One region of the Kluyvera ascorbata genome, then DNA from elsewhere that is predicted to be linked to it. Evidence: riboswitches for the same ligand, from Rfam matches in the RefSeq annotation. Region 1 holds a riboswitch; the other holds the start of a gene.

Region 1 (14,911 bases):
GGAGGAGTTATGTCACTATCCGTCGTCTATACGCGTGCAGCGCTCGGCGTGAATGCGCCACTCATTACCATTGAAGTGCATATCAGCCAGGGGCTGCCGGGGCTGGTGATGGTGGGTCTGCCGGAAACGACCGTCAAAGAGTCCCGGGATCGGGTTCGCAGCGCAATCATCAACAGCGGTTATACCTTCCCGGCGAAAAAAATCACCATCAACCTGGCTCCCGCCGACCTGCCGAAAGAAGGCGGTCGATATGATTTACCTATCGCTATTGCGCTCCTGGCGGCTTCTGAGCAGCTTAGCACCCAGAAACTGGGTCAATATGAGTTCGTGGGGGAATTAGCGCTTACAGGCGCATTACGCGGCATTCCTGGAGCCATCTCTGCGGCAATGGAGGCCATCAACGCCGGGCGGCAGATAGTACTTGCTGAAGACGATGCCCCGTTGGTTGGGCTGCTAGGCGGCAACGATTGTCTTATCGCAAGCCATCTTCTGGAAGTGTGTGCGTTTCTGGAAGGGAAGCAGGAATTGCGCCTCCCACCTGCGGAGACACCTGTAATTACCGAGGCGGCTGACGACCTGAGTGAAGTCATCGGGCAGCAGCAGGGGAAGCGCGCGTTAGAGGTGACGGCGGCGGGCGGGCATAATTTATTGCTGATAGGCCCACCGGGCACCGGCAAAACCATGCTCGCTTCCAGGCTCAGAGGTCTACTACCACCGCTTAACGATCGCGAGGCGCTGGAAAGCGCCGCTATCATCAGTCTGGAAAATAGTCGCCGCGTGCAGGCCGAGTGGCGCTGCCGCCCTTTTCGCGCACCGCACCATAGCGCCTCGTTAACGGCAATGGTGGGCGGAGGGTCAATACCTGCCCCTGGAGAGGTCTCTCTGGCCCATAACGGCATTCTATTTCTGGATGAACTGCCGGAGTTTGAACGTCGGGTGCTGGATGCGTTAAGAGAGCCTATCGAGTCGGGTAAGATCCATATTTCACGGACGCGCGCCAAAATCACCTACCCTGCTCGCTTCCAGCTGATTGCTGCCATGAATCCCAGCCCAACCGGACACTATGAGGGAAAGCACAATCGCTGCACGCCAGAACAGACGCTGCGCTATCTCAACCGTCTGTCAGGGCCTTTCCTCGACCGTTTCGATTTATCGCTCGAGATACCCATGCCTCCGCCAGGATTGCTAAGCCAACCCGTTCGTCTCGAAGAGAGTAGTCGGGAGGTACAGCGTCGCGTGATTGCTGCCCATCAGCGTCAGTTTACTCGGCAGGGGAAGCTTAATGCCCATCTCGGTAGCGGTGAGGCAAGGCTGCATTGCGCCCTTTGCGATGAGGATTCACGGTGGTTGGAACAGACGCTCACACAACTGGGGCTTTCGATACGTGCCTGGCAGCGGCTACTTAAGGTTGCACGCACGTTGGCCGATATGGAGGGCGTTGACGCCATCGAGCGTCGACATTTGCAGGAAGCGTTAAGCTACCGTGGGATTGATCGCATGCTTAGCCACCTGCAAACCTTACTGCAATAAAAAAGGGGCCGAAGCCCCTTTTTCTTAATCGTCGCTTTCAGTGTAGTCGTCAGCGCCTTCCATCTGCGGTTTACCACCGGACAGCGTATGGAAACGCTTAGGGCGCTTAATGCGAGTCACATACTTGTGCCATACACGTTCAGCTTCTGAAGCCGGTTCACGCTCACCGCGGCATACCGCGACGAACTGGTGTTCCTCATCGGTTGCAGGCTCACGCTTGCCAAGATCGAGTTCGTTAAAGGCAAAGCCATAACGTTCCAGCAGCTGCGCCTCTTTGATGGTGAAGTCACCATGACGAGAGAACCCGCGCGGATAATTTTTATTATCGAAAAAACGATTAGTCGTCGTAAAGCTTTCCGCCATCCTACACGCTCCTAATTCTTTGGCCGAGCTATTTATGGCGCGGAGTATTAGATACGCTTGACAGAGTGTAAAACAAAAGATTTAAATCATTACGACAAAAAATTTTGCGGAGAAAGCTGTGGATACCGAATTGCTGAAAACTTTCCTCGAAGTGAGCAGAACTCGCCACTTCGGGCGAGCCGCAGAAGCGCTCTATCTGACACAATCTGCGGTGAGCTTTCGTATTCGTCAGTTAGAAAATCAGCTTGGTGTTAATTTATTTACCCGTCACCGCAATAACATACGGCTGACGGCAGCGGGAGAAAAGCTGCTCCCTTACGCAGAGACGTTGATGAGTACATGGCAGGCAGCTCGTAAGGAGGTTGCCAGCACCTCACGGCACAACGAATTTTCGATTGGGGCCAGCGCTTCACTGTGGGAGTGTATGCTCAATGAGTGGCTAGGAAGGCTCTACCAGGCGGATGATGCCCTGCAGTTTGAAGCACGAATTGCGCAACGACAGTCTCTGGTGAAACAGTTGCATGAGCGCCAGCTCGATCTACTGATCACCACAGAAACACCAAAGATGGATGAATTCAGCAGCCAGCTGCTGGGACATTTTACTCTGGAGCTGTTTTGCGCGTCACCGGCCACCATCAAAGCCGATCTCAACTATCTCCGTCTCGAGTGGGGCGCGGATTTTCAGCAGCATGAAACCGGGCTTATTGCCAGCGATGATATTCCGTTGTTAACCACCAGTTCGGCGAGTCTGGCCTATCGACAGCTGCTGCCGTTAAAGGGTTGTACCTGGTTGCCAACGTCGTGGGCACAGGAACAAAACGGCCTATATCCAGTTGCTGATGGTTCATCAATTTCACGGCCTTTATACGCGATCTGGCTGCAAAATAGCGACAAACAGGCGCAAATTCGCGACATATTGAAAAACAACGTTTTTTGATAACCAAGGGAAATGAGTGGCCCGGAGTGAACAGCGATGGGCCTTTAAGAAAGGCAAATTTTGGGCAAAAAAAATCCTTTGCCTAAGCAAAGGATTATATATGGCAGGGGCGGAGAGACTCGAACTCGCGACACCCGGTTTTGGAGACCGGTGCTCTACCAACTGAGCTACGCCCCTAAAGACTTCTTAATTTTTTTTATCATTAAGCCTGCTAATGTAGCAGGCTTAATTTCAAATAAGTGGCGGAACGGACGGGACTCGAACCCGCGACCCCCTGCGTGACAGGCAGGTATTCTAACCGACTGAACTACCGCTCCACCGAATTTCTTTGTCACTACCCGGATTATTCATCCCGGTTTACTGCAATTTGATGCCTGGCAGTTCCCTACTCTCGCATGGGGAGACCCCACACTACCATCGGCGCTACGGCGTTTCACTTCTGAGTTCGGCATGGGGTCAGGTGGGACCACCGCGCTACAGCCGCCAGGCAAATTCTGTTATCAGACCGCTTCTGCGTTCTGATGTAATCTGTAATCAAGCTGAATATCGATGTCTTTTTCGCCAAAACATCTTCGGCGTTGTAAGGTTAAGCCTCACGGTTCATTAGTACTGGTTAGCTCAATGTATCGCTACACTTACACACCCAGCCTATCAACGTCGTCGTCTTCAACGTTCCTTCAGGACTCTCAAGGAGTCAGGGAGAACTCATCTTGGGGCAAGTTTCGTGCTTAGATGCTTTCAGCACTTATCTTTTCCGCATTTAGCTACCGGGCAATGCCATTGGCATGACAACCCGAACACCAGTGATGCGTCCACTCCGGTCCTCTCGTACTAGGAGCAGCCCCCCTCAATTCTCCAGCGCCCACGGCAGATAGGGACCGAACTGTCTCACGACGTTCTAAACCCAGCTCGCGTACCACTTTAAATGGCGAACAGCCATACCCTTGGGACCTACTTCAGCCCCAGGATGTGATGAGCCGACATCGAGGTGCCAAACACCGCCGTCGATATGAACTCTTGGGCGGTATCAGCCTGTTATCCCCGGAGTACCTTTTATCCGTTGAGCGATGGCCCTTCCATACAGAACCACCGGATCACTAAGACCTGCTTTCGCACCTGCTCGAGCCGTCACTCTCGCAGTCAAGCTAGCTTATGCCTTTGCACTAACCTCCTGATGTCCGACCAGGATTAGCTAACCTTCGTGCTCCTCCGTTACTCTTTAGGAGGAGACCGCCCCAGTCAAACTACCCACCAGACACTGTCCGCAACCCGGATTACGGGTCTACGTTAGAACACCAGCCATTAAAGGGTGGTATTTCAAGGTTGGCTCCACACGAACTGGCGTCCGCGCTTCAAAGCCTCCCACCTATCCTACACATCAAGGACCAGTGTTCAGTGTCAAGCTATAGTAAAGGTTCACGGGGTCTTTCCGTCTTGCCGCGGGTACACTGCATCTTCACAGCGAGTTCAATTTCACTGAGTCTCGGGTGGAGACAGCCTGGCCATCATTACGCCATTCGTGCAGGTCGGAACTTACCCGACAAGGAATTTCGCTACCTTAGGACCGTTATAGTTACGGCCGCCGTTTACCGGGGCTTCGATCAAGAGCTTCGCGTTGCCGCTAACCCCATCAATTAACCTTCCGGCACCGGGCAGGCGTCACACCGTATACGTCCACTTTCGTGTTTGCACAGTGCTGTGTTTTTAATAAACAGTTGCAGCCAGCTGGTATCTTCGACTGATTTCAGCTCCATGAGTAAATCACTTCACCTACATATCAGCGTGCCTTCTCCCGAAGTTACGGCACCATTTTGCCTAGTTCCTTCACCCGAGTTCTCTCAAGCGCCTTGGTATTCTCTACCTGACCACCTGTGTCGGTTTGGGGTACGATTTGATGTTACCTGATGCTTAGAGGCTTTTCCTGGAAGCAGGGCATTTGTTACTTCAGCACCGTAGTGCCTCGTCATCACACCTCAGCGTTAAAAGAAGTCCGGATTTACCTAAACTTCCCGCCTACATGCTTAAACCGGGACAACCGTCGCCCGGCTAACATAGCCTTCTCCGTCCCCCCTTCGCAGTAACACCAAGTACAGGAATATTAACCTGTTTCCCATCGACTACGCCTTTCGGCCTCGCCTTAGGGGTCGACTCACCCTGCCCCGATTAACGTTGGACAGGAACCCTTGGTCTTCCGGCGTGCGGGTTTTTCACCCGCATTATCGTTACTTATGTCAGCATTCGCACTTCTGATACCTCCAGCATCCCTCACAGGACACCTTCGCAGGCTTACAGAACGCTCCCCTACCCAACAACACATAGTGTCGCTGCCGCAGCTTCGGTGCACAGTTTAGCCCCGTTACATCTTCCGCGCAGGCCGACTCGACCAGTGAGCTATTACGCTTTCTTTAAATGATGGCTGCTTCTAAGCCAACATCCTGGCTGTCTGAGCCTTCCCACATCGTTTCCCACTTAACTGTGACTTTGGGACCTTAGCTGGCGGTCTGGGTTGTTTCCCTCTTCACGACGGACGTTAGCACCCGCCGTGTGTCTCCCGTGATAACATTCTTCGGTATTCGTAGTTTGCATCGGGTTGGTAAGTCGGGATGACCCCCTAGCCGAAACAGTGCTCTACCCCCGAAGATGAGTTCACGAGGCGCTACCTAAATAGCTTTCGGGGAGAACCAGCTATCTCCCGGTTTGATTGGCCTTTCACCCCCAGCCACAAGTCATCCGCTAATTTTTCAACATTAGTCGGTTCGGTCCTCCAGTTAGTGTTACCCAACCTTCAACCTGCCCATGGCTAGATCACCGGGTTTCGGGTCTATACCCTGCAACTTAACGCCCAGTTAAGACTCGGTTTCCCTGCGGCTCCCCTATTCGGTTAACCTTGCTACAGAATATAAGTCGCTGACCCATTATACAAAAGGTACGCAGTCACACCCCGAAGGATGCTCCCACTGCTTGTACGTACACGGTTTCAGGTTCTTTTTCACTCCCCTCGCCGGGGTTCTTTTCGCCTTTCCCTCACGGTACTGGTTCACTATCGGTCAGTCAGGAGTATTTAGCCTTGGAGGATGGTCCCCCCATATTCAGACAGGATACCACGTGTCCCGCCCTACTCATCGAGCTCACAACACATGCAATTTTGTGTACGGGGCTATCACCCTGTATCGCCGGCCTTTCCATACCGTTCCACTATCACACATGCTGATTCAGGCTCTGGGCTGCTCCCCGTTCGCTCGCCGCTACTGGGGGAATCTCGGTTGATTTCTTTTCCTCGGGGTACTTAGATGTTTCAGTTCCCCCGGTTCGCTTCATTACGCTATGTATTCACGTAATGATAGTGTGTCGAAACACACTGGGTTTCCCCATTCGGAAATCGTCGGTTATAACGGTTCATATCACCTTACCGACGCTTATCGCAGATTAGCACGTCCTTCATCGCCTCTGACTGCCAGGGCATCCACCGTGTACGCTTAGTCGCTTAACCTCACAACCCGAAGATGTTTCTTTCGATTCATCATCGTGCTGCAAAAATTTGAGAGACTCAAACACACCTCAGTCTGTTCTTATTACGGAGAACAGAGTTCAGTGTGCTGTTTCAATTTTCAGCTTGATCCAGATTTTTAAAGAGCAAAACTTCGCAGTGAACCTTTTCAGGTACACTCTGAAGTTTTCTTGGGTTTGTTGCAGTAAAGGATGGTGGAGCTATGCGGGATCGAACCGCAGACCTCCTGCGTGCAAGGCAGGCGCTCTCCCAGCTGAGCTATAACCCCATCGCAAAATGCTAATCTCTGTACCGACAATTCTTGCGAATTTGGTAGGCCTGAGTGGACTTGAACCACCGACCTCACCCTTATCAGGGGTGCGCTCTAACCACCTGAGCTACAAGCCTGCAGAGATTTTTACTGCTAATTTTCATCAGACAATCTGTGTGAGCACTTCAAAGAACGCTTCTTTAAGGTAAGGAGGTGATCCAACCGCAGGTTCCCCTACGGTTACCTTGTTACGACTTCACCCCAGTCATGAATCACAAAGTGGTAAGCGCCCTCCCGAAGGTTAAGCTACCTACTTCTTTTGCAACCCACTCCCATGGTGTGACGGGCGGTGTGTACAAGGCCCGGGAACGTATTCACCGTAGCATTCTGATCTACGATTACTAGCGATTCCGACTTCATGGAGTCGAGTTGCAGACTCCAATCCGGACTACGACATACTTTATGAGGTCCGCTTGCTCTCGCGAGGTCGCTTCTCTTTGTATATGCCATTGTAGCACGTGTGTAGCCCTACTCGTAAGGGCCATGATGACTTGACGTCATCCCCACCTTCCTCCAGTTTATCACTGGCAGTCTCCTTTGAGTTCCCGGCCGAACCGCTGGCAACAAAGGATAAGGGTTGCGCTCGTTGCGGGACTTAACCCAACATTTCACAACACGAGCTGACGACAGCCATGCAGCACCTGTCTCAGAGTTCCCGAAGGCACCAAAGCATCTCTGCTAAGTTCTCTGGATGTCAAGAGTAGGTAAGGTTCTTCGCGTTGCATCGAATTAAACCACATGCTCCACCGCTTGTGCGGGCCCCCGTCAATTCATTTGAGTTTTAACCTTGCGGCCGTACTCCCCAGGCGGTCTATTTAACGCGTTAGCTCCGGAAGCCACTCCTCAAGGGAACAACCTCCAAATAGACATCGTTTACGGCGTGGACTACCAGGGTATCTAATCCTGTTTGCTCCCCACGCTTTCGCACCTGAGCGTCAGTCTTTGTCCAGGGGGCCGCCTTCGCCACCGGTATTCCTCCAGATCTCTACGCATTTCACCGCTACACCTGGAATTCTACCCCCCTCTACAAGACTCTAGCCTGCCAGTTTCGAATGCAGTTCCCAGGTTGAGCCCGGGGATTTCACATCCGACTTGACAGACCGCCTGCGTGCGCTTTACGCCCAGTAATTCCGATTAACGCTTGCACCCTCCGTATTACCGCGGCTGCTGGCACGGAGTTAGCCGGTGCTTCTTCTGCGAGTAACGTCAATCACTAAGGTTATTAACCTTAATGCCTTCCTCCTCGCTGAAAGTACTTTACAACCCGAAGGCCTTCTTCATACACGCGGCATGGCTGCATCAGGCTTGCGCCCATTGTGCAATATTCCCCACTGCTGCCTCCCGTAGGAGTCTGGACCGTGTCTCAGTTCCAGTGTGGCTGGTCATCCTCTCAGACCAGCTAGGGATCGTCGCCTTGGTGAGCCATTACCTCACCAACCAGCTAATCCCATCTGGGCACATCCGATGGTGTGAGGCCCGAAGGTCCCCCACTTTGGTCTTGCGACGTTATGCGGTATTAGCTACCGTTTCCAGTAGTTATCCCCCTCCATCGGGCAGTTTCCCAGACATTACTCACCCGTCCGCCACTCGTCACCCAAGAGCAAGCTCTCTGTGCTACCGTTCGACTTGCATGTGTTAGGCCTGCCGCCAGCGTTCAATCTGAGCCATGATCAAACTCTTCAATTTAAGTTTGATGCTCGTGAATTAAACTTCGTAATGAATTACGTGTTCACTCAGAGACTTGGTATTCATTTATCGTCTTGCGACGTTAAGAATCCGTATCTTCGAGTGCCCACACAGATTGTCTGATAAATTGTTAAAGAGCAGTGCCGCTTCGCTTTTTGTCAGCGGCGCGGGATGTGCATATTACGCTTTCCCGCTTCAGAGTCAAGCATTTAATTTCGCTTTTCTCTGTCGAAGTTCTCAGGAGAACCTCGCTGACCCGGCGGCTTGCTTGCCGTTGTTCCGTGTCAGTGGAGGCGCATTATAGGGAGTTCTGAGACGTTGACAAGCCCTGTTTAAAAAAAACTTTTCAACCGTCTCTTTTTTGCTCAAATCAGGCTGAAACAGGCAGTTTTTCGAGCGTTTCAAAGCCGTAGCGCTGTAAAACGGGTAAAAGTTGCTCAGTTTCTGTCGTCAACGCCATGCAGTAAGCCAGATTCGCCTCGCTGGATTTCGCATCCGGTGCTTCATGTTCTAACAACCAAGCCGTTCGACGTGCAATGGCTGCGCCGGAATCCACCAGGCGGGTACCTTCGGGAAGCACCTGCAGCAACTCATCCTGTAATAGAGGGAAATGGGTGCAGCCGAGCACGACGGTATCCGGTGGTTCCTGCATGCGCAGCCACGGACGCAGAATACGGCGCAGCTCTTCCAAAGGAACCGGCTCCCCGTGCAGCTTCGCTTCCGCCAGCTCCACCAGCTCGGCAGACCCCAGCATCTCGATACGGCATTCATTAGCAAAGCGTGAAATCAGCTCGTGGGTATAAGGACGTTTTACCGTGCCCCGCGTCGCCAGCAATCCTACGATACGATTAGCCGACAGACGTGCCGCCGGTTTAATGGCAGGCACGACGCCCACAACCGGGAAGGCAAACTTGTCGCGTAGCGCTGGTAAAGAGACCGTGCTGGCCGTGTTACAGGCGATCACCGCCAAAGCCAGCGGGTAGCGGGCCTGTACCGCGGTGACGATTTCAATAACGCGCTCAACGATAAACTCCTCGCTCTTCTCCCCATAAGGGAAAGCGACGTTATCGAATGCGTAGATGTAATGGAGATCCGGCAAGAGATGCCGGATCTCATCGTAGACCGACAACCCACCGACACCGGAGTCAAACACCAGTACGGTAGGACGTGGTTCAGAAGGTGTAGCTGCCAGACAAGGTGTATTCCCGTCCTGCAGTTTGGTAGCCATATGCTGTCTCGTAGTCTTTATCGAACAGGTTGGCTATTTTACCACGAACGGTCAGGTGTGAGGTGACAGGATATGACAATCCGATATCCCACAGGCTCACGCCACCCATTTTAACCCGACTAGAGGTGCTTGTTGTCTCGTCGTAGTTGTTGTCATAACGCTGCCCCAAATATTGGTAAGCGATATTCCAGCCGAGATCGTAAACCTGCCCGGTGACTTCATACTTCACCTGCTGTTTCGCGCGACGAGCAAGTACCTGATTGGTTTCGTCATCACGCGGATCAACATACTGCAGCGTAAGGTGATGTTCGACCGGGCCAGTTGTGATGTTCCCCGTCCACTCCACGCCTTTAATGGTGGCCGACTTCACGTTGATGTACTGGCTGTATTGGCTCGAGCTTTTATAATCAATCAGATTTTGAATTTCATAGTGGTATGTAGAGAGCCTCCAATCCAGCGGCCCCGTAATACCGTCAATTCCTGCTTCCCACTGTTTAGATTCTTCAGGCTTCAGATTCGGATTGGCAATGATGCCTCGGTTACTTCCATATGCATAACGCGTTGCACCATACTGCTGCCCCAAAGAAGGTGCCAGGAAGCCGGTACCATAAGAAAGCGTTGCGCGATAACCATCAACAAATTCCCAACCCGCTGCGGTTTGCCACGTTCCGTGCCAACCAAACTGCTCATCGTGGTCCTCACGGCCCGATGCCTCCAACGTAACGGAATCAATCTGCTGCTGCCCGGTCAGGTAAAGACCCGTCGTATCACGTTTATAGGCATCGGTTTTTGTCGTGCTGCCGGAAACCAGTTTTTCCTGCTTCCAGTCAACGCCACCGCTAATCGCCCCGTGCCCAACCTCAAGGTTGTTCCCCCACTGGATATAGCGCTGTTCCATATCATCCAGCGTGGCTTGGCCCGCATAGCGGCCGAGGTTATTCGTGTAGTTATAGTCTTTAAGATGCTGATAGTTAGCGATCAGTTGGGAGGAGTAGATGCCGGAGTTATAGCGCAGCCCCGTATCCCAGGATTGATTGTAGTTCTGAGCTTCGTCATTACCTTCGGGAGAACCATACATCGTATTCTGATCGTAATCGCTGTTAGCCGTGTACCCATAACCACGGAAGAAGCCCGAGAAGTTTTCATCAAACTTATGCTGCACGGCTCCCCAGAACAGTTTATTGCGATAGCCATCTCGGTCACTGTCGCCGCTGTAAGCCGAATCAGGGACAATATTAAACCCCTTGGTCGTCTGATAAGCGCCCGCCGCCGTTATCATCGTGTCGCCAAAGCGCTTATTCACCGCGCCGTCATAGGTCTGGTAACCATTTGAACCCACCCCGGCATTGATTTGTGCGCGTTCATCGTCACTCATGGTAATGATGTTAACTACACCGCCGATAGCACCCGATCCATAAACCGCAGAACGCGGGCCACGGATATACTCAATACGCTGCACCAGTGAGACCGGAATCTGTCCAATATCGACGCCGTTGGAAACACCTGGCCGCGCCATTGGGATCCCATCAATCAGCACCAGCACATGACGCGCTTCGGTGCCACGCACATATAGAGAAGAGCTATTTCCCATCCCGCCTGTCTGCGAAATATCGACTCCCGGCAGGCGACGCATCACATCATTCAGATCTTTGGACTGCCAGCGCTGAATATCATCACGAGTAACCACATCAGTAGGGGCCAGCACCGTATTTACCGGCTGTTGAAAACGGGTTCCCGTCACCACCATCGAGTCAGAATTGCTGTCTTGCGCCCAGCCGGAAAATGCCGTGACGGATAATGCCGTCATCAGCGAAGCTTTTTTAATCATTTTTAAAAGCATCCAAATAGAAAAGGGATGCCGCAGGTTTTATCAGTTGCTCGCGACGATAAAACCCCATGCGACGTTATCCGGCAGGTCTTCGGGCTTGGAGGCTATATAAAGAGGCGATGACTTCCCACGGCACGCCGCAGTGTCTGCATTAAATGCGCTCATCTCTTACCTTCCTAACCGCTGCGCGTCAGCCCCAGATTTACACTGGGTTCCCTTTTAACTCACAGGACCGGTACGGGGATGCTACATTTAGTTACATATAGATGTCCAGACTGCTATTTATGATTTTCACCTTCATCGGCGCTGGACATCCCCTGAACAAGCCCTACAATCCCCGCGTACTTTTATTATTCAGGATGCATCATGACCCCCGAACATCTCCCAACCGAACAGTACGACGCTCAGCTCGCCGAGAAAGTCACTCGCCTGCAAACGATGATGACGCCGTTTAGCGCTCCCGCGCCGGAGGTGTTTCGCTCGCCGGTCAGCCACTACCGTATGCGTGCGGAATTCCGCATCTGGCACGACGGCGATGACCTGTACCACATCATGTTCGACCAGCAGACCAAGAACCGCATCCGCGTAGACGCTTTCCCTGCGGCAAGCCAGCTCATCAACACCCTGATGACCGCCGTGCTCGACGGCGTTCGCGATAACCGCGCGCTGCGCCACAAGCTATTCCAGATTGACTACCTCACCACCCTGAGCAATCAGGCGGTGGTCTCGCTGCTGTACCATAAAAAGCTCGACGACGAGTGGCGCGAACAGGCCGAAGCGCTGCGTGACGCGCTGCGCACACAGGGGCTGAACGTGCACCTGATTGGCCGCGCAACCAAAACTAAAATCGCGCTGGATCAAGACTATATCGATGAGCGCCTGCCGGTTGCGGGCAAAGAGATGATCTATCGTCAGGTAGAGAACAGCTTCACCCAGCCGAACGCCGCGATGAACATTCAGATGCTGGAGTGGGCGCTGGATGCTACGCAGAATTCCAACGGCGACTTGCTGGAGCTGTACTGTGGCAACGGTAATTTTTCGCTGGCGCTGGCGCGCAACTTTAACCGCGTACTGGCGACCGAAATTGCCAAACCGTCCGTGGCGGCAGCGCAGTACAACATTGCGGCCAACCAGATAGATAACGTGCAGATTATCCGCATGGCGGCAGAAGAGTTTACTCAGGCGATGAACGGCGTGCGGGAATTTAACCGTCTGCAGGGCATTGATCTGAAAAGCTACCAATGCGAGACGATTTTCGTCGACCCACCGCGCAGCGGCCTGGACAGCGAAACCGAGAAGATGGTGCAGGCGTATCCGAACATTCTGTACATCTCCTGTAACCCAGAGACGCTGTGCCAGAACCTGGAAACGTTGAGCCAGACGCACAATATTTCACGCCTGGCGCTATTCGATCAGTTCCCGTATACCCATCATATGGAATGCGGTGTGCTGTTAACGAAGAAGTAAAACTGAACGTAGGCCGGATAAGCATCGCGCCATCCGGCAGTTTCTGAGCAGATTGCCGGATGGCGGCATACATGCCTTATCCGGCCTACAACTTACTGCTGTTCCTGCTTGCGGCTACGCATCTTCACGCCAATCCAGAAGACCATCGCCACCGACAGTACCGCCGGGAAGAAGTTAGAGCCGATGTCCGGGTACTCTGCGCGCACCACGGTGCTGTACAACAGCACGCCAAGAATAAAGCAGGCGGCCGCCAGGCCCGGTAACCCGACCGGCATTGTACGGTTCCGATAACGTTGATGCAGGCAGTACACCGTCAGCACCAGCGCAATAATTGGAAATATAGAGAAAGGTACGATGGAGCTGAACAGCGCCGCAAACGTCCCGTTGATCGATAAGCCAGCCAACAGCGCCAGCAGCAGCGTACCTTTATCTTGACCTGACTGTTTCATTGCTCGTCTACCACCTTATTCGGACTGATGTGTCATCTTCTCTTGTTCACGGCGATACCAGTAGTATGCGCCCTTGGAGATCATCCGTAACTGCAGCACCAGCCGCTCTTCCAGCTGTCGACGCTGCTCAAGGCCTACATCCAGAGCCTCCGCTCCCGCGCTAAATACGATAGTCACCATCGCCTCAGCCTGCGCTTCCGTAAAGGCTCGAGGCATATGGTTTTCGATTTCCAGATAGTCGGCAAGTTCCGCGATAAAATGCTGAATCTCGCGGGCGACCGCCGCGCGAAATGCCGCAGAGGTGCCTGAACGCTCGCGCAGCAGCAGGCGGAAAGCGTTCGGGTTATTGCCAATAAATTCCATAAAGGTCGAGACGGAAGTGCGGATAACGCTGCCGCCTTTGGCGATACGCTGGCGTGCCTGGCGCATCAACTGACGCAGCATCAGACCGCTCTCATCGACCATGGTCAGCCCAAGCTCATCCACATCGCGGAAATGACGATAAAAGGAGGTTGGCGCAATCCCAGCCTCGCGCGCCACTTCGCGCAGGCTCAAGCTGGCAAAACTACGCTCGGCACTGAGTTGACTAAATGCCGCTTCCACCAGCGAACGCCGGGTTTTTTCTTTTTGTTGCGCTCTAACACCCATCACGATGACTGAATCCTTCCACAAGCCGTGTTGGCACTATACCAGAGATTAAAACGAATCGACTTACGCAGCTTTGTTAATGATTGTTTACATGCTATTTATGCTATTTCGTATGAAAAAAGCCCAACGATAATTGGGTTATTACTTCGATGATGTTATGATTCTGTTGCTTTTATGTATAAGAACAGGTAAGCCTTACCATGCCACATTCCTACGATTATGATGCAATAGTAATTGGTTCCGGCCCCGGCGGCGAAGGCGCTGCTATGGGTCTGGTGAAGCAAGGAGCCCGTGTCGCCGTTATTGAGCGTTATCATAATGTCGGCGGCGGCTGTACCCACTGGGGTACCATCCCGTCCAAAGCCCTTCGCCACGCCGTTAGCCGTATTATCGAATTCAACCAGAACCCTCTCTACAGCGACCACAGCCGACTTCTCCGCTCCTCATTTGCCGACATCCTGAATCATGCCGATAGCGTTATCAATCAGCAAACTCACATGCGTCAGGGCTTTTATGAGCGTAATCACTGTGAAATGTTGCAGGGTGACGCTCGCTTCGTCGATGAGCACACCATCGCGCTGGAGTGTCCGGACGGTTCCGTCGAAACATTCACCGCCGATAAGTTCGTGATTGCCTGCGGCTCACGCCCGTATCGCCCGGCCGACGTCGACTTTACCCACCCGCGCGTTTACGACAGCGACTCGATTCTCAGCCTGCACCACGAACCGCGCCACGTGATTATCTACGGCGCAGGGGTTATCGGCTGCGAATATGCGTCTATCTTCCGTGGGATGGAGGTTAAGGTTGATCTCATCAACACCCGCGACCGCCTGCTGGCCTTCCTCGATCAGGAAATGTCAGACTCCCTCTCTTACCACTTCTGGAACAGCGGCGTCGTTATTCGCCACAACGAAGAGTACGAGAAGATTGAAGGCGTGGACGATGGCGTGATCATGC
Region 2 (14,911 bases), 1.1 Mb from region 1:
AGACTGCTGTAAATGCGCAACAAACATGGCGCGCACCACCGGATTTTCGCCCAGCCCGCACAGCCACGGCGTGGCCGGAATGCCCGCCGCGTTAAACAGCGTCTTCCACGAGTCGTCTTCGTCGGAGGCCATATCGTTGATGGCGTGGTCGCCCGCCACCAGCATCAACGGCATCAGGTGTACGGCGCTGACGCCCTCTTTGCTCATGCTCTCAATCAGCACCTCCACCTCCGGGTAGCTCTCCACCGCGCCGACCCGCGCCGGGAAGCGCTGGGCGGTCATCATATGGTCGAGGCAGGCGTAGGCGGCAAAGGCGTGGTGGCTCGCGCCGTGGCCCATAAACACTACCTTTTCGTTGGCGTTCAGCGCGGGCATTTGTTGAGTGAGCGCCTCCATCAGACGCACGTAGTCATCGTGGCCGCTCAGCAGCGGCGTGCCGAGGGTCAGGCGTTTGAATAGCGGGCGCAGGCTCTGCACTTCGCGGGCAATTTTCTCGTACTCGTCACCGTTGATGATGTGCAGCGACTGAACCGCCACATCGTCATAGCCGAGGTCAGCAAGCTTTTGCAGCGCCTCAAGCGGCGTATCGGTTTCAATGCCGTCGCGGGCTTTCAGCTTGCGGATAATCATGCCCGAGGTAAAGGCGCGGAACAGGTCACGATCGGGGCAGCTAGCTGCCAGTTCGCGTTCACAGGCGACAATATTCTTCTCGCAGGTATCGTGGTAGCTGGTACCGAAGCTCACCACCAATAGGGCTTTTTTCATGCTTGATTCCTTTTGTCGTCGGCCAACCAGCGCGCTAAGCGCTCGGCAAAGGCGGACTGACTTTCCAGTAGTTCGTCGCCGGACACCAGCGGTGCCGGACGGGTAATCACGATGCAGGGAAGTCCGGCGTCCAGGCAGGGCTGAACCTTCTCCTGATAGCCGCCTTCCGCGCCGGAGGCTTTAGTCACCACCACGTCGGCGCGGCAGTGACGGTAAAACGCGGCGTTAAATTCCGCGCTGAACGGCGCGCAGAGGGCAAAAATCTCGCCCACGCCAAAGCCGAGGTCGGCGCACTGCTGCACCACGTTCGGCACCGGCAGCACGCGGGCCAGCAGCGTTTTTTCCGGCAGCCCGGCGCGCCACCGCGCCAGATCTTTGCTGCCGGTGGTCAGCAGCACGCGCTGGCCTAAAGGTTTGATCCGTTCACAGGCTTCATCAATGCCGGTGACGTAGTGCAGCAGCGGGTGCGTCAGTTCATCCAGTTGGTCCGGGCGCTGGTAGCGGCTCAGCAGGACACCCGCTTGCGAACAGGCGTCCAGCACGTTGCGGCTGACCGCTTCGGCATACGGGTGCGACGCATCAATCACCCAGCGCGTGTTGTGTTCACGAAGCCAGGCGACCATCTCCTCCCGCTCCAGACGACCGCAGCGCACCTGCCCCTGAATATCGCCCGCTAGCGCTTCGCCGGTGGGCGTCGCCACCGATACGGTGTAGTGCACCTGTGCGGCATCAAGCTGTAGGCAAAGCGCACGCGCATCGCTGGTGCCGCCCACCACCAGCACGTCACCGAAACTCACAGCACGTAGCCTCTAGGCGTGATCATCAGGCCATCCTGCACATAGGTGGTTTTGTTGCCGACGATGACCAGGCTCGTCATATCCACCGGTTCAAAGTCCATCGCGCCGAGCGTAGTGAGCCATTTTTCCTGCTTTTTACGCCCCGCTGATTTCACTACGCCCACCGGCGTATCGGCGCTTTTAACGGCGGAAAGCAGTTCAAAGGCGCGCGCCAGATGCCCTTCGCGGCCCCGGCTGCGCGGGTTGTAGAAGCAGATAACGAAGTCGGCTTCCCCGGCGGCGACAATACGTTTTTCAATCACCGGCCACGGGGTGAGCAGGTCGCTCAGGCTGATATGGCAGAAGTCGTGCATCAGCGGCGCGCCCAGCAGCGAGGCCGCAGCAATGCTGGCGGTCATGCCCGGGATCAGGCGCACTTCCACGTCCAGCTTCTGTTTGCTAACCAGCTCCAGCACCAGCCCCGCCATGCCGTAAATGCCCGCATCGCCGCTGCTAATCAGCGCCACGTTGTGCCCCGCCTGCGCCAGCTCAATCGCCGCCTGACAGCGTTCAATCTCTTTGCACATCCCGGTTTTGATCACCTGCTTATCGCCGGTAAAGGCCTTCACCAGGTGGGTATAGGTTTTGTAGCCGACGACGATTTCCGCCGCCTGCAGCGCCTCAACGGCTTCCATGGTCATCATGGCCTGCGAGCCAGGGCCGATTCCAATTACGCTTAACATCTGTCAGTGACTCCCAAAGTGATGGTGACGCCCTGTTCACGCAGGGTCTCGCCTAGTAGATTTCCGTTGCTCATCCGCCACGCCGACGGACCAGAAACGCTGCCCACGCCGACCGTTTGCTTCACAAACAGCGAGGAGGGAAAACGGTGTTCGTGTTCGCACAGGGCGGCCACGCTAAAAATTTCAAACGGCACATCGAGGTTGCTGGCGAGTTGAATCAGCCCCAGTTCATCCTGCTTCACCACGATGCTGCCGATGGCTTTCAGCGCCAGCGGGTCGAGGTGATGCGCGGCAAACTGACGATGGAGCAGTTCGCTTATCAGCACGCAGGGCGTTCCGCGGCGACAACCGATGCCCGCCACAATGCGCCGTGGCACCAGCTTCCAGTGCGGCAATGGCAGCTCCGGCAGCGTATCGCGCAGGGTGATACACACCAGCGCGTCCAGTGGTGGGAGCGCGTTCAGATCGGTTACGGTGATAAATCCGCGTCGGTCACAGCGGCTGACTTCATCCGTTAGCGACTCGTCCCACCACAGCCCCACCCGCTGCTGGCTGACCAGCATCTGATTGACGGTTTTCACCGCCGAGCGGAAGTCGTGCATCCGCGCGTTGAGCTGACAGGCCAGCGTATCGAGCGCCGCCACGTCGTTAACGTCTGTGGCGGTAGTGATAACCGGGTCAACGCCGAGAATGCCCGCCAGATGCCGGGCGAGGTTGTTCGCCCCGCCGATATGCCCGGAGAGCAGGCTGATCACGTGCTGGCCGCGTTCATCTATCACCACCACCGCCGGGTCGTGGAATTTATCCACCAGCAGCGGTGCGAGCGTGCGCACCGCAATCCCGGTTGCACCGATAAAAATCAGCGCCGTCTCGCGGTGAAACGCCTGGCCGACGCTGGCAGAAAAGCCACCGTCAAACGGCAGAAATCCCGGCTCCACCAGCCCTTCGCGGGTATAGCAGGTCATCGGCAGTGCGGCGCTAAGCCGTTTTGCCAACGCCACGCCGCCGGGGGTCAGACAGAACAGCGCAATGCGCTCAGGCCTTGCGGTATTCATGGCTAAAATCTGCGGCGTAAAGGCGCGAGTAGTGGTATTCCTCGCCGAGAAAATCCCCGACCAGGATCAGCGCCGTTTTACGGATATCGGCGTCGCGCACTTTATCGGCGATATCCAAAAGCGTGCCGCGTACGGTCTGGCTCTCGGGCCAGGTGGCTTTGTAAATCACCGCCACCGGCGTGGTCGCCGGGTAGCCGCCGTCAATCAGCCGCTCGGCGACTTTGTTGATCCGCTGTACGGAGAGGTAAATCGCCATTGAGGTGCGATGCTGGGCAAAGGATTCCAGCTGTTCGCGCTCTGGCACCGGCGTACGCCCTTCCAGGCGAGTGATGATGAGGCTCTGCGAGACTTCCGGTACCGTGTACTCGACGCCTAGCTCCGCCGCCGCGCCGAGAAACGCGCTGACGCCCGGCACCACCTGCCAGTCAATGCCGCGACGGGTCAGTTCTTCGCCCTGCTCGCGCACCGAGCCGTACAGCGACACGTCGCCGGTTTGCAGGCGCACCACCGTTTTTCCAGCCTTTACGCCCGCTTCCATCAGGTCGAGGATTTGCTCAAGATGCAGCTCGGCGCTGTCGTGGCACTCGGCTTCCGCCGGGCAGTAGCTCAGCAGTTCGGGGTTAATCAGCGAACCGGCGTAAATCACCACCTGCGCCTGTTGCAGCAGGCGGTAGCCTTTCAGGGTGATAAGCTCGCGGTCGCCGGGACCGGCGCCCACAAACCAGACGCTGCGGGGGTCAAAGGCTTCAGCCATGATGTTCTTCCTTCTGGCAGGCGATAACAAAAACGGGATTATTCGGTTTGAAGTAGTGGCCGCTGCCGAGCGCGGTCATTGCGGAAACGCTCAATTGCTGGCAGTCCAGCGTCGTGACGTTGGTCTGGCGCAGATGCTCCAGCGCCTCATGCAGGTTCTCCTGCAAAATAAAGGTCATCACCAGCCGTCCGCCGGGGCGAAGATGGTGCAACGACCAGTCAATCAGCGCCCGCAGATGGCCGCCGCTGCCGCCCATAAAGATGGCGTCGGCGGGCTCAACGCTAACGTCAGGCGCTTCGGCTGCGACCACGTTGATATTGCCGCAGGCAAAGCGCTGGCAGTTTTCCGCCAGCAGGCGTAGCGCCGCCGGGTTGCGCTCAACGGCGGTAACGGCAAGCGTCGGGTTTTGCAGCGCCGCCTCAATGGAGACGCTGCCGGTTCCGGCCCCGATATCAATCAGGTGGCTGGCCCGATGCAGCTCCAGCTTCGACAGCGCCAGCGCGCGCACCGCCTCTTTGGTCATCGGCACTTTTTCGCCGCGTAAAAACAGCTCATCTTTCATCGAGGATCACCACCGTGTTCATCTCATAGTCGCTCTCCACGGCGCTAACCGGCAGCCAGTGGATGCGTTCGTTGTCCTGCGCCAGATTTTCGCCAATCACCATCCAGCGGTGTCCCTTACCGCGCGCCACCAGTTCGGCGGCGATGGCTTTCGGGCCGCAGCGTTTGTCTGTGACCATCGCCGCCTTGCGGTGGCTCGCCAGCATGTCGAAATCCACCTCGCGCCCGTGGCTGCTGGTCAGCCACATGTCGTTCATATCAATGCCCGCCTGCGCGCACAGGTATTGCACGGCGCTGACGCCGGGGATCACCCGCACGTTTTCACGGCCAAAATGGGCGATAAGCCGCGTGCCGATGCCGTAGAACAGCGGGTCGCCGGAGGCCAGCACCACCACGTTTTGTGCCTGTCGCGCCTCAATCCACGCCAGCACCTGGGGAATATTGGCGCCCAGCGGGCAGCGTTCACCGCCAAACTCAGGAAACTGCGCCAGATGGCGTACGCCGCCGACCAGCGCATCGGCTTGTTTCACTGCCTCCACGGCCAGCGGCGTCATCAGCTGTACGCCCGCCGGGCCCATTCCGACAACGGTTAACATTGCATGTCCTTGACGATCTCGTTGACCGGGCGGTTGCTGCCGAGGATCTGGTTATCAAAGGCGAACATGATGGCATCGCAGATGGGCGGATTTTGCGTGAAGCGCAGCCGCTCCAGCACGCGCTGGCAGATGCGCTCGGCCAGGTGGTTGTAGATTTTCTGGAAGCCGTAAGCGTCAATATGTTCCATTGCCGCTTCGGTGGTGTCGCACTCGCTCACCAGAGTGAGCAGTTCAAGGGGCGCGCCGAGCAGAGCCAGATGGGCTACCAGCGTCTCCATGCGCCCGTCGGCGATATGGCTGTGGGTGTGGAAAATCCCGGCGGCGATTTTGACTAGCTTGCCGGGGTGGCCAATCAGCACAATCTGGCGAAAGCCAAGGCGCACCGACTCTTCAATCATGTAGCCGACGAAGTTGCTCATGGTGACCACCACCTGCGAGTCAATGCCCATCTGCTCGCGTACGAAGCGCTCTCCGTGGTTGCCCGGTACCAGCACCACGCGCTCCAACCCGGCGGCACGTTTCATCTCCAGTTCCAACGCCAGCGATCGTTTCCAGCTCTCTTCCGACATCGGCGTCACGATGCCGGTGGTGCCAATAATCGAAATGCCGCCCAGAATGCCCAGCCGCGCGTTATAGGTTTTCTTCGCTCGCTCTTCGCCCTCTGGGGCAAAAATCTCCACCTCTGCGCCGCGCGCCGGGCCGATGGCTTCACGAACGGCGGTTTCAATGGTGTGTCGCGGGGTACGATTAATCGCCGCGCTGCCGATGGGCAGCCCGATGCCTTTGCGGGTAACGGTGCCAACACCTTCGCCGCCGCGCAGGGTAATCTCGCCGCTGTCATTGACGGTGACGCGAGCAAAAATCAGCATCCCGTGGGTGGCGTCGATATCATCGCCGCCGTCTTTGCGGATGGCGGCAATACCCTGCTGGCCTTCGACGTGCGGGGATTCGACATTCAGGTTTAGCGTCACGCCCGACGGCGTGACAATCGAGACCTGGTGAATCAGGTGCTGGCGCATCACCATCAGCGCGGCGACTTTCGCCGCCGCCGTGGCGCTGGAGCCGGTGGTGTAGCCTTTGCGCAGCGCTTTGCCGTTATGCCACACCGGAGCGTCGAAGGCGGGTTCGCTCATCGCGCCCCCTGCAGATGGTAGAGAATGGCGTTGACGATCGCCGCCGCGACGTTGCTGCCGCCTTTACGCCCCAACGCGGCAATGCCCGGCAGGCTGCTTTTGCTCAGCGCCTCTTTGGATTCTGCCGCGCCCACGAACCCGACCGGCACGCCAATCACCCCGCCGACCTCCAGCGCTTTATGCTCCATCAGGCGGAACAGCGCGGTTGGCGCATTGCCGAAGACAAACACTTTGTCGCCCTCTTCTTTGGCGGCAATGTCCACCGCCGCCATCGAGCGGGTAATGCCCTGCGCTTTAGCCTCGCGCACCACGCGCGGGTCGCTGATGTAGCAGCGGCACTCGCCGCCGAAGGTGGCCAGCAGGTTTTTGTTGATGCCGGAAAGCGCCATGGTGGTGTCGGTGTAGAGCGTGCACGGGCGGCTTAGCGCCTCACACAGGCGGGTTAATGCATCCGGCGAGAACCACAAAATATCCAGCCACTCGAAGTCGGCGGTGGTATGGATTACCCGTTTGATAATCGCTTCGTGCAGTGGGCTTGCGAAGCGATACTCCGGGCGCGTTTGCGCGATAATCTCGCTGATAATCTCGAAGCTTTTGCTCTCAATCGCTTGCGGTTGCTGGATATAGTTCATGCAGTGCTCCTCAGGACGCGCCGATAAGCCAGAACCTGACCGCCATAAACAGCAGCAGGGCCAGCGTTGACGCGACCCACATCAGTCGAATCGTTCGGGAAATATCATCAATGGCAATCGGGCGATGCTCGTCGCCAATCCACGGCTTGTTCACCCGCTCGCCAAAATAGTCGTTAGGGCCGCCAAGACGGATGCCCAGCGCGCCGGCGACGGTCGCTTCAGACCAGGCGCAGTTGGGGCTGCTGTGGTTTTTACGGTCGCGCCAGCCGATACGCAGCGCGCGCGCGCCGTTATCGCGGCAGATAAAGGCGGCAAGGCCAATCAGCAGCCAGCTCAGACGAGCGGGAATGAAGTTCGCCACGTCGTCGAGACGTGCGCTGACCATGCCAATTGCCCGGTATTTTTCGTGCTTGTAGCCCACCATCGAGTCGAGGGTGTTCACCGCTTTGTAGGCCATCGCCAGCGGCGCACCGCCGAGCAACAGGAAGAAGAGCGGCGCGATAATGCCGTCGACGGTGTTTTCCGCCACCGTCTCTACCACCGCGCGGTTGATTTGTTCCGGCTGTAGCTGTGAGGTATCGCGCCCGACAATCCACGATAGCTTGATACGGCTTTCGGCAAGGTCGCCTGCCCGCAGCGGACGTTCGACCGCCTGCGCCGACTGCGCCAGGCAGCGCCCGGCCAGCACCGTGAAAATCATCCACACTTCAACGCCAAAACCTAGCCACGGGTGTACGCTCGCGGCGAGGTGCAACACGCCCCAGGCAACGGCGTAAGTCAGCCCCACGACCGCCAGCCACATCACCCCGCCGCCAATACGCAGCGCAAGGTCGGAATGGCACACTCTGCGCACCGCGCGCTGCACGGCGTTAATCAGGTTGCCTATCCAGCGCACCGGATGCGGCCAGCTGTGCGGGTCGCCGATGATGAAATCAAGCACCCAGGCCAGGCACCAGGCCAGCAGCGTCATTGGGCGCTCCTTGCGGCGGCAAACCAGTGGTTCAGCATCGACGGGTTCTGAGCAAAGTGGAGGTGCAGGTAGCTGGCAAAGGTATTCCCGCGCTGCCAGCCACCGGTCCACTGCTGGAGCACCGCGCCGTCGCGGGTTTTACGACACGCCATCACTGCGGGGAGCTGGGCGGTAAAATCGGAGTAGTGGAATTCGTGGCCGCGCAGCACTTCGCCGGGGGAAGCGAGCAACGTTGGCTGCTGCGCCTGCGCTTCGCAGTAGCCAAAGCGGGTCAGTCGGGAGCCCATTTTGCTGTGGCCGGGCAGAATATCGGCCATCGCGTAGGTATCACCGTTCTTATCTTCCAGCGTGGTGCCAAGGTACATCAGGCCGCCGCATTCGGCGTAAATCGCCACGCCGCGTTCGTGCGCCGCGCGTAGCTGCGTCAGCATTGACTGGTTATCTGCGAGAGCACGGGCGTGCAGTTCCGGGTAACCGCCGCCGAGCCAGATCATCTGGCAGTCGGGGAGCGCCTCGTCATGCAGCGGGCTAAAGCGCACAATCTTCACGCCAGCGCGCACCAGCAGTGCCAGATTGTCCGGGTAGTAGAAGTTGAAGGCTTCATCATCGGCGAGCGCCAGGGTCAACCCGTCTCCGCAAAGCGGTTCCTGCGGCCACTGACCGGCGGGCAGCGCATGAAGTTCAGTGAGTTCCAGTAACCTGCCGATATCCAGCGTGCGCGAAAGCGTTGCCGCAAAATCCTGCCACGGTTGCTTATCAATCGCGGATTCACTGGCGGTCACCAGCCCCAGATGGCGTTCGGGCAGCGCCACGCCTTCCGCGCGCGGCACGTAGCCCAGCACAGGCAGCGCGCAGTAGCATTCAATGGCGCTTTTCAGTAGCTGGAAATGGCTCTCGCTGTTGACGCGGTTAACGATAACGCCCGCGATATTGAGGCTCGGGTCGAAGTGCTGAAAGCCCATTACCGTGGCGGCAATGGAGGTGGATACCGCTTTACCGTCTACCAGCAAAATCACCGGGCAGCCTAGCTGTTTGGCCATCGCGGCGCTGCTGCAATAGTTAGGGTCGGTGCCGTAGCCGTCATAGAGGCCCATCACGCCTTCAATGACGGCGATATCGGCCTGCTGCATATGTTCGCTGAACAGCGCATTGAGGATGGCGGTGGGTAGCATGAATGCATCGAGGTTGCGGGAGGCAACGCCGCACAGCGCGGTATGCCAGCCGGTATCGAGGTAGTCCGGCCCCACTTTATAGGGCTGCACCCGCAGGCCGCGCTGCTGAAGCAGCGTCAGCAGGCCGAGCGTTACCGTGGTTTTACCACAGCCGCTACCGGTGCCGGCGAGAACGAATGCATGCTGTCTGGCTGCCATACCCTGACCCTATTCAGGGTGGAACTTGGGTATAGCCGTGCGTACGCCCAGTCCGGAGACTGTGCGACTCAAAGCAACCCGCTTCCCACCGAAGCTGTTGAAATAAATCAACAGGCAGGTCTTCTGGCTCAGCGTCATCCTCACCCGGCCTTCCCGATCGGTCGATCAGTGGTCAATACGGGGTCGTCAGCATTACAGCAGCGGGGGCTGCGGAGGATTTACACCTCCTTCCCTGGCATATTATCGATGCCAAACCTGTTGATTGCAGATTTATGCCGACACGATGGCCCACATAAAATAAAAGCAGGTTACTCTAGCGCCCCGGTAAAATGATTTCGTTGCGCTGTGACAATACCGGTATATTTATTTACGGTAGTGATATTTTGAAACACAAGGCAAGGGAAATCATGAGCGTTGCGCGCTGTCCAGGCTCCTGCGGAGAGCTGATTCAGGGCTGGATTCTAGGCAGTGAAAAGCTGGTCTCCTGCCCAATAGACTGGTACAGCACGGTGGAAGTCCGTCGGGGAACGCCGCGCCTTGATGAGCGCCCGCTTACGCGCCGCATGGTGGATACGCTGCTGGCTCACTGGGATTATCCCCTCGCGATGAGCAAGACGCTGCGCATTGAAGTGGACTCGACGCTGCCGATCGCCAAAGGGATGGCAAGCAGCACCGCCGACCTTGCCGCCACGGCGCTCGCCACCGCAATGCATTTGGGGCATTCACTGAGTGAATCTGAACTCGCCGCGCTTTGTGTCTCCCTTGAGCCAACGGACAGCACCCTGTTCCGCTCGCTAACGCTGTTCGACCACCTTCATGCCCGCACGCAGATTGCCTGTGCGCCCGCACCTGAGTTTGATCTGCTGGTGCTGGAAAGCCCGCGCGTTCTGCGAACCGCCGACTACCATCGCCAGCCCCGCGAAGCCGCGCTCAGGACTCACGCCAGCACGCTGGCGCAAGCATGGGAAAACCTACAGACGGCCTGCGAAAGCAACAGCGCTAGCCTGCTGGGAGAAGCCGCGACGCTCAGCGCCGTCGCCAGCCAGACGCTGCTGCCAAAGCCGGGCTTTGACACGCTGCTGACGCTGGTTGAAAGCTGTGGGTTATACGGTCTGAACGTCGCGCACAGCGGCAGCGTGGTCGGGCTGATGCTCGACCGGCGTCGTCATGATGTGGAGTATGTGAAATGGTCGCTGGCGCAATGCGGGCTCTCCGAACGCTGGCCGCAGCAGCACCTGCTAAAAGCGGTGACCGGCGGGGTTCAGCCCAGCACCTGATGCAGCGCGTCCAGCAACTGCTGATTTTCCGCCGCGCCGCGAATCGCCACGCGGAAATAGCGCTCGTCCAGCCCCGGATAATTGGCACAGCTGCGGATTAAAATCCGCCGTTGCAGCAGCGCATATTGCAACTCAATCTCCACGCGTTCACAGCGCAGAAACAGATAGTTAGCCCTGCCCGGATAGACCTTCAACCCCGGCATATTCTCCAGCGCGCGATAAAACCGTGTCACTTCCTCATCAAGCCATCGCCATGTGCGCTGCTGATACTCATGGTCGTTCAGCACGATTTCCCCGGCCAGCGCTGCAAAAGCGTTGATAGACCACGGCATCTGATGCCTTCTCAGCCGCGCCACCGCCTGCGCGTCGCCGTTGAGCAAATACCCCAGACGCAAACCGGGAATAGCGTAAAACTTGGTCAGCGAGCGCAGCACCCAGATATGTGGGTTTTGCGCGAGCAGCGGAATAAACCCCTGTTCACCAGGAATAAAATCGAGGAAGGCTTCGTCGAGGATAAGCTGAATATTCAGCGTGTTGCAGCGTTCGGCCACCGCCAGCAGCAGCGCACGTTCCGGCAGCAGCCCGGTCGGGTTGTTTGGCGTGCAGAGAAACAGGCAGTCCAGCTCAGGGGTTAGCGCATCAAGCAGGCGGGAGGTGAGCTGCCAGCCGTCCGCTTCGCGAAGTGCAAAGGTTGCAATCTCGCAATCGATGGTTTCCAGCGCCCGGCGATATTCGGCAAAGCCCGGAGCCACCACCATCGCCCGCTTAGGCTTCAGGCCGTGGACGAGAGTGAAAATCGACTCAGTTTCACCGTTACCCGCCAGGCACCACGCCGCAGGCACGCCGTGATGCGCCGCCAGCGCCTGATGCAGCTGCTGGTAGTCAACGTCAGGGTAGCGCTCCGCGCAGGAGAGCTGGGCAACAATAGCCTGCTTCAGGGTATCGGGCATGCCCAACGGATTGATGTTCGCACTGAAGTCCAGCAGTTGGTCGGCGGTCAGGCCCATCAGCGCCGCCGCTTCGCGCGTGTTGCCGCCGTGGGCGCTTTTCAGCCGTGACATCGCCGATTACCCGCGCCGCGCCAGCGTCGCGCCGTCGGCAAAGTAGGCTTTGATCCCGGCGAGAATAGATTCAGCCACTTCCTGCTGGAAAGTCGCAGTCTTGAGCTTGCGCTCCTCTTCAACGTTACTGATAAACGCCGTTTCGACTAGGATCGACGGAATATCCGGTGCTTTCAGCACCGCAAATCCGGCCTGCTCCACCTGGTTTTTATGCAGGTCGTTCACCTGCCCCAGCTTTTTCAACACCGCTTTACCAAACTTCAGGCTGTCAGCGATGGTCAGCGACTGCACCATATCGAACATGGTGTGGTCGACGTAGCGGTCGCCGCTCTTGCTCACACCACCGATTAAGTCCGAGGCGTTCTGGGTTTGAGCGAGGTATTTTGCCGCGGTACTGGTGGCCCCTTTGGTCGACAGGGCAAACACCGATGAGCCGCTCGGCTGGCGGCTGGTAAACGCATCCGCATGAATAGAGACAAACAGGTCGGCGCGCTGCTTCTGGGCTTTCGCCACGCGCACCTTCAGCGGAATAAAGATATCTTCGTTGCGCGTCATGTAGGCTTTCATGTTGCCTTCTTTTTCAATCAGCGCGCGCAGGCGACGGGCAATTTGCAGTACCACGTCTTTCTCCCGCGTTTTGTATTTACCCACCGCGCCGGAGTCTTCGCCGCCGTGGCCGGGGTCAAGCATGATAACAATTGGACGGTCGCGCCCGGCTTTGCCAGGCTGCGGGCCGCTTTGCGACGGCGGTACCTGCTTTTCCAGGTCGCCTTTGTTGTAGTCTTCCAGCAGCGCCAGCAGCGGGTCCTGCTGCTCTTTACTGCTGGCAGGATAGAGATCCATCACCAGACGTTCTTTAAACTCTGCCACCGGTGCAAGGGCAAACAGCTGCGGCTTCACGTCCTGCTTCAGCTCAAACACCATACGCACCGTTTGCGGATCGAACTGCCCTACGCGCGCAGATTTAATGAAAGGGTCGTCGCTGCGGATCTGCGCGCCCATGCCTTTCAGCACCGAGTTCAGGTTCACCCCCTCGAGGTCAACCACCAGGCGATCAGGATTGCTCAACGCAAACTGTCGATACTTGAGCTCACGGCTGGACTCCACCGTCACGCGCGTGTAGCTGGACGCAGGCCATATGCGCACCGCCACCACCTGACTGACGGCAGCTAACCCGACCTGACTCACGCTTAACAACCACATGGCGCCGGCACCTTGTAGCAGGCGACGACGGCTCAAAGACTGACTTCCCGACATGCTCCATCCCAGGCAAAAAAGTAACCCAACTTATACTCTATGGATTTCGAGTGGCAGGAAGGCGGCAAGTGCGCGAATCCCGATGAGCTTACTTTAGTAAGTGATTCGGGTGAGTAAACGCAGCCAACGCACCTGCTACTTGAAAGACGACGAGTATACGCATAATACGATTGACCGGAAACTGTAACTAAAGCCGCATAAACTGTCATCTATAAAAGGGTAAACATTCGTTGAATCAGTGAAATTTGGCCGGAGTTTTTCCAATGTTTAAGCAAATTGTGGCTTGCGTTTCCGATAAAAACAGAATAAAAATACACTAATTACGAATAATCATGCATTGAGGGTTGTGCCGTGGTGAAGGAACGTAGAACCGAACTGGTAGAGGGGTTTCGCCATACCGTCCCCTATATTAACGCCCACCGGGGGAAGACGTTTGTCATCATGCTTGGCGGCGAAGCCATTGAGCATGAAAACTTTTCCAGCATCGTCAACGATATTGGCCTGCTGCACAGTCTAGGCATTCGCCTGGTGTTGGTCTATGGCGCGCGCCCGCAAATCGACGCGAATCTGGCCGAGCATCACCATGAGCCAACCTACCACAAACATATTCGCGTGACGGATACGAAAACCCTGGAGCTGGTGAAGCAAGCCGCGGGCCTGCTGCAGCTGGATATTACCGCCCGCCTGTCGATGAGCCTGAATAACACCCCGCTGCAGGGCGCGCACATCAACGTGGTCAGCGGTAACTTTATTATCGCTCAGCCGCTGGGCGTCGACGACGGTATCGACTACTGCCATAGCGGACGTATTCGCCGTATTGATGAAGAAGCCATTCACCGCCAGCTCGACAGCGGCGCTATCGTGCTGATGGGCCCGGTCGCCGTTTCTGTTACCGGTGAGAGCTTTAACCTGACTTCGGAAGAGATTGCTACCCAGCTCGCCATTAAGCTGAAGGCCGAGAAGATGATCGGCTTCTGCTCCTCGCAGGGCGTGTTTAACGAAGCGGGTGACATTATCTCCGAACTGTTCCCGAACGAAGCACAGGCACGCATTGAAGAGCTGGAAAAAGAAGGCGACTACCTTTCCGGCACCGCGCGTTTCCTGCGCGGCGCGGTAAAAGCCTGCCGCAGCGGCGTACGTCGCTGCCACCTTATCAGCTATCAGGAAGACGGTACGCTGTTACAGGAGCTGTTCTCCCGCGACGGTATCGGTACGCAGATTGTCATGGAAAGCTCCGAGCAAATTCGCCGGGCAACCATCAACGATATTGGCGGCATTCTGGACCTGATCGCACCGCTGGAGCAGCAGGGTATTCTAGTGCGCCGCTCCCGCGAACAGCTGGAGATGGAGATCGATAAATTCACGATTATTCAGCGTGATAACACCACGATCGCCTGTGCCGCACTTTATCCTTTCCCGGAAGAGAAAATTGGTGAGATGGCCTGCGTGGCGGTACATCCAGATTACCGAAGTTCTTCACGCGGAGAAGTGCTGCTACAGCGGATTGCCTCCCAGGCGAAGCAGATGGGGCTTAACCATCTGTTCGTGCTGACGACGCGCAGCATTCACTGGTTCCAGGAGCGCGGGTTTAAGCCGGTGGACGTGGAGCTGCTGCCGGAGAGTAAGAAGCAGCTGTATAACTATCAGCGCCGGTCGAAGGTGCTGATGACGGATTTGGTGTAAGCGATATATTACGTAGCCCGGGCGAAGCGCTTGCGCTGACCCCGGGGTCGCTGAACGCTCGCCCGCGCTACACGAGGCACCGTGCTAACCTATTCCATCTCTGCAAAAATCGCCGATAGGCCGCTGCGTCGTTCAGTGCGCGTGGCAATCGCCTGCGCGAGCAGGTTTTTATCGGCGTACATCGACAGCCGCACTTTTGCGCGAGTTATCGCCGTATAGACCAGCTCACGGCTCACCACCGGGACAATCTGCGTCGGCAGCACCAGCGCGGCGTGGGT

The links. Region 1 has a riboswitch for cobalamin ahead of btuB (TonB-dependent vitamin B12 receptor BtuB). Riboswitches for the same ligand answer to the same signal wherever they lie in the genome.
Positions count from the first base shown of each region.
Region 2: another riboswitch for cobalamin. It lies ahead of MY052_RS04700 (cobyrinic acid a,c-diamide synthase CobB); the one in region 1 lies ahead of btuB (TonB-dependent vitamin B12 receptor BtuB).

Region 1 covers NZ_CP096201.1:4,890,586-4,905,496, forward strand. The annotation lists gene MY052_RS23370 (YifB family Mg chelatase-like AAA ATPase) at 10-1,530, shown strand; gene MY052_RS23375 (MaoP family protein) at 1,555-1,893, opposite strand; gene hdfR (HTH-type transcriptional regulator HdfR) at 2,012-2,830, shown strand; tRNA gene MY052_RS23385 (tRNA-Trp) at 2,932-3,007, opposite strand; tRNA gene MY052_RS23390 (tRNA-Asp) at 3,071-3,147, opposite strand; rRNA gene rrf (5S ribosomal RNA) at 3,203-3,318, opposite strand; rRNA gene MY052_RS23400 (23S ribosomal RNA) at 3,413-6,320, opposite strand; tRNA gene MY052_RS23405 (tRNA-Ala) at 6,531-6,606, opposite strand; tRNA gene MY052_RS23410 (tRNA-Ile) at 6,649-6,725, opposite strand; rRNA gene MY052_RS23415 (16S ribosomal RNA) at 6,795-8,334, opposite strand; gene murI (glutamate racemase) at 8,705-9,562, opposite strand; gene btuB (TonB-dependent vitamin B12 receptor BtuB) at 9,507-11,390, opposite strand; cobalamin riboswitch at 11,456-11,642, opposite strand; gene trmA (tRNA (uridine(54)-C5)-methyltransferase TrmA) at 11,757-12,857, shown strand; gene MY052_RS23435 (YijD family membrane protein) at 12,950-13,306, opposite strand; gene fabR (HTH-type transcriptional repressor FabR) at 13,322-13,957, opposite strand; gene sthA (Si-specific NAD(P)(+) transhydrogenase) at 14,155-14,911, shown strand, end outside.
Region 2 covers NZ_CP096201.1:976,006-990,916, reverse strand. The annotation lists gene cbiK (sirohydrochlorin cobaltochelatase) at 1-765, opposite strand, end outside; gene MY052_RS04745 (cobalt-precorrin-6A reductase) at 762-1,562, opposite strand; gene MY052_RS04740 (precorrin-3B C(17)-methyltransferase) at 1,559-2,284, opposite strand; gene cbiG (cobalt-precorrin 5A hydrolase) at 2,278-3,339, opposite strand; gene MY052_RS04730 (cobalt-precorrin-4 methyltransferase) at 3,320-4,093, opposite strand; gene MY052_RS04725 (decarboxylating cobalt-precorrin-6B (C(15))-methyltransferase) at 4,086-4,655, opposite strand; gene MY052_RS04720 (cobalt-precorrin-7 (C(5))-methyltransferase) at 4,645-5,250, opposite strand; gene cbiD (cobalt-precorrin-5B (C(1))-methyltransferase CbiD) at 5,244-6,383, opposite strand; gene MY052_RS04710 (cobalt-precorrin-8 methylmutase) at 6,380-7,015, opposite strand; gene cbiB (adenosylcobinamide-phosphate synthase CbiB) at 7,026-7,985, opposite strand; gene MY052_RS04700 (cobyrinic acid a,c-diamide synthase CobB) at 7,982-9,355, opposite strand; cobalamin riboswitch at 9,452-9,629, opposite strand; gene MY052_RS04695 (GHMP family kinase ATP-binding protein) at 9,763-10,632, shown strand; gene cobD (threonine-phosphate decarboxylase CobD) at 10,617-11,693, opposite strand; gene amiC (N-acetylmuramoyl-L-alanine amidase AmiC) at 11,700-12,950, opposite strand; gene argA (amino-acid N-acetyltransferase) at 13,302-14,633, shown strand; gene recD (exodeoxyribonuclease V subunit alpha) at 14,723-14,911, opposite strand, start outside.